Regions from separate parts of the Kitasatospora griseola genome, predicted to be linked through region 2. Evidence: riboswitches for the same ligand, from Rfam matches in the RefSeq annotation. Region 2 holds a riboswitch; the other holds the start of a gene.
The links. Region 2 has a riboswitch for S-adenosylmethionine ahead of ACI1MP_RS27025 (aminotransferase class V-fold PLP-dependent enzyme). Riboswitches for the same ligand answer to the same signal wherever they lie in the genome.

Region 1 (5,301 bases), 2.0 Mb from region 2:
AGAGCGCGTTCAGTTGGTCGAGGAACCACTGCTGCGGCGGCAGCGCCGTCGCCGCGGCGGCCAGCCGCTCGGTGCGGTCGGCGCGGTCGGCCGGGGGCATGGCGAGGGCCCGGGCCAGGGCGTCCGCGGTGGCGATGACGTCGAAGGGGTTGACGGTGATCGCGTCGTCGGCGAGTTCCTCGTGGGCGCCGGCCTCGCGGGAGAGGACCAGGGCGCAGCCGTGGTCGGAGACGACGGGGACCTCCTTGGCGACCAGGTTCATGCCGTCGCGGACGGGGTTGACCAGGGCGACGTCGGCGAGCCGGTACGCGGCGAGGGAACGCGGGAAGTCGTCGTCGACGTGCAGGATGAGCGGCTGCCAGTCGGCGGTGGCGAATTCGGCGTTGATCTCGGCGGCGAGCCGTTGCACCTCGGCGGTGTACTCCCGGTATTCGGCGAGGTCGGTGCGCGAGGGGTAGGCGAAGGCGATGTGGACGACCCGGTCGAGCCATTCGGGGCGGGTGCGCAGCAGGTGCCGGTAGGCGAGCAGGCCGCGGACGATGTTCTTGCTGAGCTCGGTGCGGTCGACCCGGACGACGGTGCGCCGGTCGCCGACGGCTTCGCGGAGGGCGGCGAGGCGTTCGTCGACGTCGGGCCGGTGGGCGCGCTCGCGCAGGAACGCGGCGTCCGCGCCGAGACCGTGGACACCGAGCCGGGTGGTGCGGCCGGCGTGGGCGACGGTGAGGGCGTCGCGGTCGACGCTCGCGCCGAGGACGCGCTCGCAGCAGTCGGCGAAGGCGAGGGCCCAGCGGCGGGTGAGGAAGGCGGCGCGGTCGGCGCCGAGGATGCCTTCGAGGACTTCGGCGGCGACGTCGTCGGGCAGCAGCCGGTAGTACTCGGGCGGGGCCCAGGGGGTGTGCGAGAAGTGGCCGATGCGCAGGTCGGGGCGGAGGGCGCGGAGCAGCGCGGGGGCCAGCGAGAGGTGGTAGTCCTGCACCAGGACGGCGGCGCCGGGGGCGGCTTCGGCGGCGAGGGCTTCGGCGAACGCGGTGTTGTAGGCCCGGTAGGCGGCCCATTCGGTGCGGAAGTCGGCGTCGAACGCGGGCTTGGTGGGAATGTCGTACAGCAGGTGGTGGACGAACCACAGGGTGGAGTTGGCGACGCCGTTGTAGGCGCGGGCGAAGGTCTCCGGGTCGATGTCGAGCATGCGGACGGCCTGCCCGCCGACGTCGTGGCCGGCCCGGTCGAGGCGGCCTTCGGGGGCCTGTCGGGCGGCGGTGCGGTCGGCGTCGGAGAGGGCGGCGCAGACCCAGACGGCGTTCGGGTCGTCGATCGCGGAGAGCCCGGAGACCAGGCCGCCGCCGCCTCTGCGGAGGCTCAGCGTGCCGTCGTCCTCCGTGCGGAAGGACACCGGGCCGCGGTTGGAGGCCACCAGGATCGGGGCGGCTCCGGACTGCGTGGGGCGTTCGGACGCGTGATCGGCCATACAGCCAACCTTGCCGTGTGATCAGCCGACCAAACCACCCGGCGCGGGCCGGGCCGGGTGAACAGTGCGGGGCGGCAGGCGGGCAACGCGCGGGCCGGCGGTCAGCGGTCGCGGTACTCGGGGACGGTGATCATCGGGGGGCGTTCGGTGGCGGGCACCGGGTGGGTGCGGGGGGTGAAGCCGGCGGTGGTGCGGGTGTACTGGGTGAGCAGCGGCCGGACCAGGTCGGCGTCGGCCTTGAGCCGGTGGGTGCGGTCGAGGCGCTCCAGGGCGGTGCGGTAGATGGTGGCGGCCATCCGGCCGAGGGCCTGGCCGTCCTGGTGGCGGTGGTGCCGGACGCCGACGTCGACCTGGGCCAGCGCGTCCAGCCCGACCAGTTCCAACGCGTCGACCAGCAGGCCGAGTTCGACGCCGTAGCCGGTCGGGAAGGGCAGTCGCTCCAGCAGGCCGCGGCGGGCCGCGTACTCGCCGCCGAGCGGCTGGACGAAGCCGGCCAGCTGCGGCCAGTGCAGGTTGAGCAGCGGGCGGGCGACCAGTTCGGTGACCCGGCCGCCGCCGGCCGGGACGACGGCCCCGTCGGCCTCGAACGGGCGGTCGTACATGGCCTTGACCAGGTGCACGGCGGGGTCGGTGAGCAGCGGGCCGACGATGCCGGAGACGAACGCTGGGTCGAATTCGCGCAGGTCGGCGTCGATGTAGCAGACGATCGCGCCGCTGCTGGCGAGCAGCGAGCGCCACAGCACCTCGCCCTTGCCGGGGGCGGCGGGCAGCCTGGGCAGGATGGCGTCCCGGTGGACCACCCGGGCGCCGGCGGCGGCCGCCGCGGCGGCGGTGCCGTCGACCGAGCCGGAGTCGACCACCAGCAGTTCGTCGACCAGCGGGACGCGTTCCATCAGTTCGGTGCGGATCAGCGTGACGATCTCGCCGACGGTCGGCTCCTCGTCCAGGGCGGGCAGCACCACGCTGACGGTGCCGGCCGGCCCGGCGGCGCGCTTGGCGGCGAGCAGCCGGTCGAGCGGTCGGTCGGCGGCCGCCCAGGACCGGCGGCGCAGCCAGTCGGCCACTTCCGGCAGGACCCCGGGCTCGGGCTGCTCGGGCAAGATCTCGCTCCCTGTCTCGGTCCGTCTCGGTTTTCGGACGGTGGGGTTGGACGGCACGGGCCTTCGGTTACAGTCTTCGTACTGCGCCCGGACCTTCGCACGTCGGGTCGTTCGCAGCGTACGACCACAACTTCACATTGCTCATCCAGAGGGACTGAGGGAACGGCCCGTTGAAGTCCCGGCAACCCTCCCGCGCGGCCTTGCAGGCCCGGCGGGACAGGTGCCAATTCCGGCCCGGGCGCGACCGCGTCCCGGGGAAGATGAGGAGAAAGGGCCTCGCCACCATGGCTGTTGACACCCCCGCACCTGCCCCCAGCCTTCGGCCGGGGGTACCCCCAGCCGTCGACCTCGGTCCGGCCACCGCGCTGTCCTGTCGCGAGTGCGGCACCCGCTTCCCGCTCGGCCCGAGCTTCGCCTGCCTGGAGTGCTTCGGCCCGCTGGAGATCGCCTACGACTACGCCGGCTACGACGCCGAGGAGCTGCGCAAGCGGATCGAGGCCGGGCCGGCGTCCATCTGGCGCTACGCCCCGCTGCTGCCCGTCCCCGCCGACGTCGCGGACAAGCCGAACCTGAACCCGGGCTGGACCCCGCTGGTGAAGGCCGACAATCTGGGCCGCGAGCTGGGCTTCACCGCGCAGCTGCACATCAAGGACGACTCCGGCAACCCCACCCACTCGTTCAAGGACCGGGTGGTGGCCTGCGCGATCGAGGCCGCCCGCGCCTTCGACTTCACCACGCTGTCCTGCTCGTCCACCGGCAACCTGGCGGGCGCGGTGGGCGCCGCCGCGGCCCGGGCCGGCTTCAAGTCCTGCGTGTTCATCCCGCACGACCTGGAGCAGGGCAAGGTCGTGATGGCCGGGGTGTACGGCGGCGAGCTGGTCGGCATCGACGGCAACTACGACGACGTGAACCGGTTCTGCTCGGAGCTGATCGGCGACCCGGCCGGCGAGGGCTGGGGCTTCGTCAACGTCAACCTGCGTCCGTACTACGGCGAAGGCTCCAAGACCCTGGCGTTCGAGATCTGCGAGCAGCTCGGCTGGCGGCTGCCCGAGCAGATCGTCATCCCGATCGCCTCCGGCTCCCAGCTCACCAAGATCGACAAGGGCCTGCAGGAGCTGATCAAGCTCGGCCTGGTCGAGGACCGCCCGTACAAGATCTTCGGCGCCCAGGCCGAGGGCTGCTCCCCGGTCTCCGCCGCCTTCAAGGCCGGCCGCGACGTGATCAAGCCGGTCAAGCCGGACACCATCGCCAAGTCGCTGGCGATCGGCAACCCGGCCGACGGCCCCTACGTGCTCGACATCGCCCGCCGCACCGGCGGCGCCGTCGAGGACGTCACCGACGCCCAGGTGGTCGAGGCGATCAAGCTGCTGGCCCGCACCGAGGGCATCTTCGCCGAGACGGCCGGCGGCGTCACCGTCGGCGTGCTGAAGAAGCTGGTCGAGACCGGGCAGCTCGACCCGAGCAAGGAGACCGTCGCGATCAACACCGGCGACGGCCTGAAGACCCTCGACGCGGTCGCCGACTCCGGCATGACCGCCGTGATCCGCCCGACGCTGGAGTCCTTCCGCGCCGCCGGTCTCGTCTCCGCCTGATCCGTCCCCCACGTCTTCCGAGGAGTGCCCACATGAGCGCCACCGTCCGCATCCCCACCATCCTCCGCACCTACACCGGCGGCGCCGCCGAGGTGACCGCCGAGGGCGCCACCCTGGCCGCCGTCGTCGCGGACCTGGAGGCCAACCACGCCGGCATCGCCGCCCGCCTGCTGGACGACACCGGCAAGCTGCGCCGCTTCGTGAACGTGTACGTCAACGACGACGACGTGCGCTTCGCCGACGGCCTGGAGACCGAGATCAAGGACGGCGCCTCGGTGTCGATCATTCCGGCGGTGGCCGGCGGCTGCTGACGCCGCCCCGGGTATTCGCCCTGCCGCCGTCAGGCCTCGGAATTCGATTTCCGAGCCGCCTGGCGGCGGCTCGGCACATCGGCCGAAGACGTTCGGGCAGCCGTGTTTACGGCCCGGTGGGTCGCTGGAATTCGGGGACCGGCGAAGGAGTAGAGTGCCGGGAGAGCCGTTCCCCGTCACGGCCCGTTCCAATCCTCGTTTTTCCCCGTTCCGCACCTCGCGCCGGCCCCGTCCCGTCCCGCGCTCTGAGACATGCGCCGGACCGTTCGCCGCTCGACCTGTCAGGCCGCCGTCATAATTCTTTCGGCGATTTGCGGTGACACGTCCGTTATGTCCGGTGGCTATTGTCGCGCCGTACACCTTTCGCCCCGTCATATCCCCTGCGGCGTACGCGATTTCCGTGAAATTAGGGCCTGTTGCAGAGGGCGCATATCCGGATACATTCAGCCGCGACAGAGGCTGCGCCGTGCGGGGGGGAGTCCCCACAGGCCGGTCTTCCAGACCTCCGGGTCCGCGTCCGCGGATCTCTGAAGGGCCAGCACAGCACAAGGGGAGTTCGGAATGGCTCAGGGCACCGTCAAGTGGTTCAACGCCGAGAAGGGCTACGGCTTCATCGCGGTCGACGGTGGAGCGGACGTGTTCGTCCACTACAGCGCGATCCAGATGGACGGCTACCGCACCCTGGAAGAGGGCCAGCGGGTCGAGTTCGAGATCTCGCAGGGTCAGAAGGGTCCGCAGGCCGACATGGTCCGCGCCGCCGGCGCCTGACGGCTCGGCAGACCGCACCCACGACAGTACGACCGGCAGGTCCGGCCCCGGCGCGACGCGTCCCG
Region 2 (5,301 bases):
GTTCTCTGACATGTCGTGGCTCATGACTTCTTGGCCTTGGTGGTGTGGGCGGCGACCCAGATCGCGATCACGATCAGCGTGCCGATACCGAAGATCCAGCTGAACAGGCCCTCGGTGAAGGGGCCGAGGCTGCCCAGGGCCAGACCACCGGGGTTCGGCGCGTCGTTGGTGTTCTGGACGTACGCGATGATCGCGCGCTTCTGCTCCTCCGGCATGGTGGTGTCGGGGAACGACGGCATGTTCTGCGGGCCGGTCTGCATGGCCTCGTAGATGTGCTTGGAGTCCACGCCCTCCAGGGAGGGGGCGTACTTGCCGTCGGTCAGCGCGCCGCCCTTGCCGGCGAAGTTGTGGCACTGGGCGCAGTTGGTGCGGAACAGCTCGCCACCCTTGGCGACCTGCTCGGCGTTGGTGACCTTGTCCTCGGACGGCTGGTACTGGTCCGGGTTCGGAGTGACCGGGCCGGGGCCGAGCGAGGCCACGTACGCGGCCAGCTGGTCGATCTCGGACTGGTTGTAGACGGCCTTCTTGCGCGGGACCTGCGCGCCCGGCTGCTGGGCCGGCATGCGGCCGGTGCCGACCTGGAAGTCGACAGCAGCAGAGCCGACGCCGACCAGCGACGGACCGTCAGAAGTGCCCTGGCCGTTCAGGCCGTGGCAGGAGGAGCAGCCGACGGCGAAGAGCTTCTTGCCCTCGTCGATGGCGAGCGACTGCGAGGAGCTGTCGGCCTGCGCCTTCGAGGCGGGCGCGAAAGCGGCGTACAGCCCCCCGGTGGCCGCCAGGGCGAGAAGTAGAACGACGACCGCCGCCAGTGGGTGGCGCCGTCGTGCGGAGAGCTTTTTCACGGAATAACCCCGGTGTCAGGATCTGGTCGGCAGCAGCCTGCCCCCGACTCCACATGCGTCGCGATGACGCCGGGTCAGGGGCGGGGCGGCTGTTACTTGATCAGGTAGATGGTCGCGAACAGGCCGATCCACACAACGTCGACGAAGTGCCAGTAGTACGACACCACGATCGCCGCGGTGGCCTGCTCGTGGGTGAAGCGCCGCGCCGCGTAGGTCCGGCCGAGGACCAGCAGGAAGGCGATCAGACCACCCGTCACGTGGAGTCCGTGGAAGCCGGTGGTCAGGTAGAACACCGTGCCGTACGGGTCGGAGGACAGCGAGAGGCCGTCCTTCTTGACCAGGTCGGTGTACTCGAAGATCTGGCCGCCGATGAAGATGGCGCCCATCACGAAGGTGACCACGAACCAGGAACGCAGCTTCTTCACGTCACCGCGCTCGGCGGCGAACACGCCGAGCTGGCAGGTGAGCGAGGAGAGCACCAGGATCGTGGTGTTGACCGAGGAGAAGGGCACGTTGAGGGCATGGGCCTTCTCGTGCCAGAACTCGGCGCCCTTGACCGAGCGGAGGGTGAAGTACATCGCGAACAGGGCCGCGAAGAACATCAGCTCCGAGCTCAGCCAGACAATGGTTCCCACGCTGACCAGGTTCGGCCTGTTGACCGCTCCGTGCGCGTGTCCGGTTTCTGTTGCTGTTGCTGTCGCCACGACGGACATTATGTCGGTCCCTTATTCCGTCTTCACGCCGGGGGGTCTCCCTCGGAGTGTCCGGTGCGTGAGGTATGCCCGCCTCGCGGTCCGTCCGTTTTCTGACGGTTGTTCGGACCGGGTGAGGGAACTGGGCCGGGGGAGTGAGCCCGTGGCGCGGCGGCTTGAGCGAGATCGCGTCGGGGTCTCTCCAGGACGGGCCCACCGGAGTAGCATCCGTCCCAGAACGTGGTCCGGGTCACACTGGGCCGTTCGGTCGGGGTCCGCGCGCGGTCGCGGCCCGCACGGACACAGTGGACACATATAAGAGGACGAGCACCAGGAAGCAGGGGACATGGCGCAGCACACCGACGAGACGCTCACCGTTCTCGTCTACAGCGACGACCGCAACACCCGTGAGCAGGTGACCCTCGCCCTCGGCCGGCGCCCCGCCGGGGACGTTCCCGCGCTGGAGTACCTGGAGTGCGCCACCGCCCCCGCGGTGCTGCGCGCCCTGGAGAAGGGCGGCGTCGACCTGTGCGTGCTGGACGGCGAGGCGGTGCCCGCCGGCGGCCTCGGTCTCACCCGGCAGCTGAAGGACGAGATCTACGGCTGCCCGCCGGTGCTGGTGCTGATCGGCCGCCCGCAGGACTCCTGGCTGGCCGCCTGGAGCCGGGCCGACGCGGCGATCTCGCACCCCGTCGACCCGGTCGCGCTGGTCGACGCCGCGACCACGCTGCTGCGGGCCCGGGTGGCCCGACGGGCGCCGGTCGCACGCTGACCGGTCCGGTCCGCGGACCGGTCCGTCTCACCTGGAGAGAAGGGGACGGCAAGTCAGGGCGGCCGTCCCCGCCCGCTCGATAGGCTGACTCCGATTCCTCTGCGACAAGACGAGAGCTGGAGACGGCCATGGTGAACGTGCACTCTGCGAACGGCGGTAGCGACCCCGCGCAGGTGGTCCGCACCTGGCCCGACCTCCTGATGGCCCTGATGCGCGGCGAGGACCTCGCCCAGGCCGACACCGCCTGGGCGATGGACCGGATCATGAGCGGCGAGGCCAGCCCCGTGCAGGTGGCCGGCTTCCTGATCGCGCTGCGCGGCAAGGGCGAGACGGTCGAGGAGATCTCCGGCCTGGTCGAGGCGATGTACGGGCACGCCGTGCCGCTGGACATCCCCGGCCCGGCCGTCGACATCGTCGGCACCGGCGGCGACCGGGCCAAGACCGTCAACATCTCCACCATGTCGGCGGTGGTCGCCGCGGCGGCCGGTGCGAAGGTGGTCAAGCACGGCAACCGGGCCTCCTCCTCCGCGTCCGGCTCCTCGGACGTGCTCGGCCGGCTCGGCATCAACCTCGACCTGTCCGCCGCCCGGGTCGCGGCGGTGGCCGAGGAGGTCGGACTGACCTTCTGCTTCGCCGCCAAGTTCCACCCCTCGATGCGGCACACGGCGCAGGCCCGCGCCGAGCTCGCCGTCCCGACGGTCTTCAACATCCTCGGCCCGCTCACCAACCCGGCCCGGGTCGGCGCCCACGCGGTCGGCTGCTTCGACACCCGGCTGGCCGGACTGATCGCCGGCGTGCTCGCCCGGCGCGGCGGACAGGGACTGGTGTTCCGGGGTGACGACGGACTCGACGAGCTGACGATCACCACCACGTCCCACGTCTGGGTGATCCGGGACGGCCGGGTGACGGAGACCCGGTTCGACCCGCGGGACGTCGGCATCGAGCTGGTCGGGATCGAGGCGCTGCGCGGCGCCGACGCGGAGTTCAACGCGGCGGTCGCGCGGCGGGTGCTCAACGGCGAGCGCGGGGCGGTGCGGGACGCGGTGCTGCTCAACAGCGCCGCCGCGCTGGTGGCGCTGGAGCTGACGGACGCGCCGCTGAGCGAGCAGCTCGCGGCGGCGATGGTGCGGACGGCGGCGGCGATCGATTCCGGGGCGGCGGGGGAGCTGCTGAAGCGGTGGGCCGACGCGACCCAGTGAGCTTCAAGGGTCCGCCCGGGGAGGGGAGTTGCTCCTCCTCGGGCGGACCTTGCCGTTGGTGGGCGCCTGCTCGCGCCCGTGGCGGGGCGGGGGCGCTGCTGACGAGGTTTCAGGAGTGTGTCCAGGTGGCGGACGGGGGTTGAGCGCGAGGGGCTCTCGTGTAAGGTCTTTCGCAGGTCATGAGTGGCAGCGACAAGCCCCAGCTTGCTGTCCGGCAACCCTCCGTCCGTGGCGGGGTGCCCTGGGTGAGGACCGGGCTGCGCGGCGATCCGTCCGCGCGGCAAGCGCGGACTTCCGGTCGATGCACCCCGGGGTCCTTACCCCGTGGAGGAGTGCATCCATGTCCGTGATCGCCGAAATCTGTGAGCCGCTGGCCGTCCTGGGCCAGGAGGTCGAGGTGCCGTTGGCGTCCGGCGAGAAGGTCGGGTACGCGGCGCTGGACTACGCGGCGAGTGCGCCGGCGCTGGCCCGGGTGTGGGAGGACGTGGCGGCGTACGCGCCGTACTACGGGTCCGTGCACCGGGGGGCCGGGTACCTGTCGCAGCTGTCGACGGACCTGTTCGAGCAGAGCCGGCGGACCGTCGCGGAGTTCCTGGAGCTGCGGGACGGCGACCAGGTGGTGTTCACCCGGGCGACCACCGATTCGCTGAACCTGCTGGCCGGGGCGGTGCCGGTCGGGACCGAGGTGTTCGCGTTCGAGACCGAGCACCACGCCTCGCTGCTGCCGTGGCGGCGCGAGGGCCTGACGGTGCGTTACCTGCGGGCGCCGCGTTCGCACGGTGAGGCGGTGGCCGCGCTGGAGGAGGCGCTGCTGGGGGCGGCCGAGGGGCCGAAGCTGTTCTGCGTGACCGGGGCGTCGAACGTCACCGGTGAACTGTGGCCGGTGAAGGAGCTGACTGCGGTCGCGCACCGGTACGGCGCCCGGGTGGTGATGGACGCGGCCCAGCTGGCGCCCCACCACCGGGTGTCGGTGCGGGAGTTGGACGTCGACTGGATCGCGTTCTCCGGGCACAAGCTGTACGCGCCGTTCGGCGCCGGCGTGCTGGCCGGCCGGGCGGACTGGCTGGACGCGGCGGAGCCGTACCTGGCCGGCGGCGGGGCGAGCCGGACGGTGGCCCGGGAGCTGGACGGCTCGGTGGCGGTGGAGTGGCACACCGGCCCGGCCCGGCACGAGGCCGGTTCGCCGAACGTGATCGGCGCGTACGCGATCGCCTCGGCCTGCCGGGCGCTCACCGAGGCCGGCTTCGACGCGCTGGAGGCCCGGGAGCGGGCGCTGGTCGCGAAGTTGACGGAGGGGCTGGCGGCGATCCCCGAGGTGCGGGTGCTGAGCCTGTTCGGCGAGGACGCGGACCGGGTCGGCGTGGTGTCGTTCGTGGTGCGCGGCTGGAACAGCTCGCACTTCTCGGCCGCGCTGTCCGCCGAGTACGGCATCGGCGTGCGGGACGGGCTGTTCTGCGCGCACCCGCTGGTGCGGACGCTGCTCGGCGGGGAGGACGCGGCGCCGAGCGAGTGCGGGGCGCCCGAGCCGTCGCTGCCGGGGGAGCGCAGCCTGAACGCGATCCGGGTGAGCTTCGGCGCCGGCACCCCCGTCGAGCACCTGGACCGGTTCCTGACGGCCGTTCGGGACCTGGTCACCGACGGGGCGCGGTGGAGCTACCGCAGCGAGGGCGGTCGCTGCGTCGCGGACACCAGGCAGCGCTGAGCGGCTACTCGTCCAGGCCGAGCGAGAACGCGGCCTCCAGGTCGTGCTGCGAGTAGGTGCGGAAGGCGATGTGGGTCTCGGTGTTGGAGACGCC

Region 1: it holds a riboswitch for S-adenosylmethionine, as region 2 does, so the genes downstream of both, thrC (threonine synthase) here and ACI1MP_RS27025 (aminotransferase class V-fold PLP-dependent enzyme) in region 2, are expected to answer to the same signal.

The regions. Positions count from the first base shown of each region.
Region 1 is NZ_CP173360.1:3,904,015-3,909,315, reverse strand. Features, by position in the region: gene ACI1MP_RS17490 (trehalose-6-phosphate synthase) at 1-1,465, opposite strand, end outside; gene ACI1MP_RS17485 (glucosyl-3-phosphoglycerate synthase) at 1,567-2,565, opposite strand; SAM riboswitch class I at 2,704-2,832, shown strand; gene thrC (threonine synthase) at 2,850-4,157, shown strand; gene ACI1MP_RS17475 (MoaD/ThiS family protein) at 4,190-4,468, shown strand; gene ACI1MP_RS17470 (cold-shock protein) at 5,030-5,236, shown strand.
Region 2 is NZ_CP173360.1:5,947,765-5,953,065, forward strand. Features, by position in the region: gene ACI1MP_RS27000 (ubiquinol-cytochrome c reductase iron-sulfur subunit) at 1-12, opposite strand, end outside; gene ACI1MP_RS27005 (c-type cytochrome) at 21-842, opposite strand; gene ACI1MP_RS27010 (heme-copper oxidase subunit III) at 935-1,555, opposite strand; gene ACI1MP_RS27015 (response regulator transcription factor) at 1,881-2,306, shown strand; gene trpD (anthranilate phosphoribosyltransferase) at 2,435-3,505, shown strand; SAM riboswitch class IV at 3,681-3,798, shown strand; gene ACI1MP_RS27025 (aminotransferase class V-fold PLP-dependent enzyme) at 3,846-5,207, shown strand; gene ACI1MP_RS27030 (Lrp/AsnC ligand binding domain-containing protein) at 5,212-5,301, opposite strand, start outside.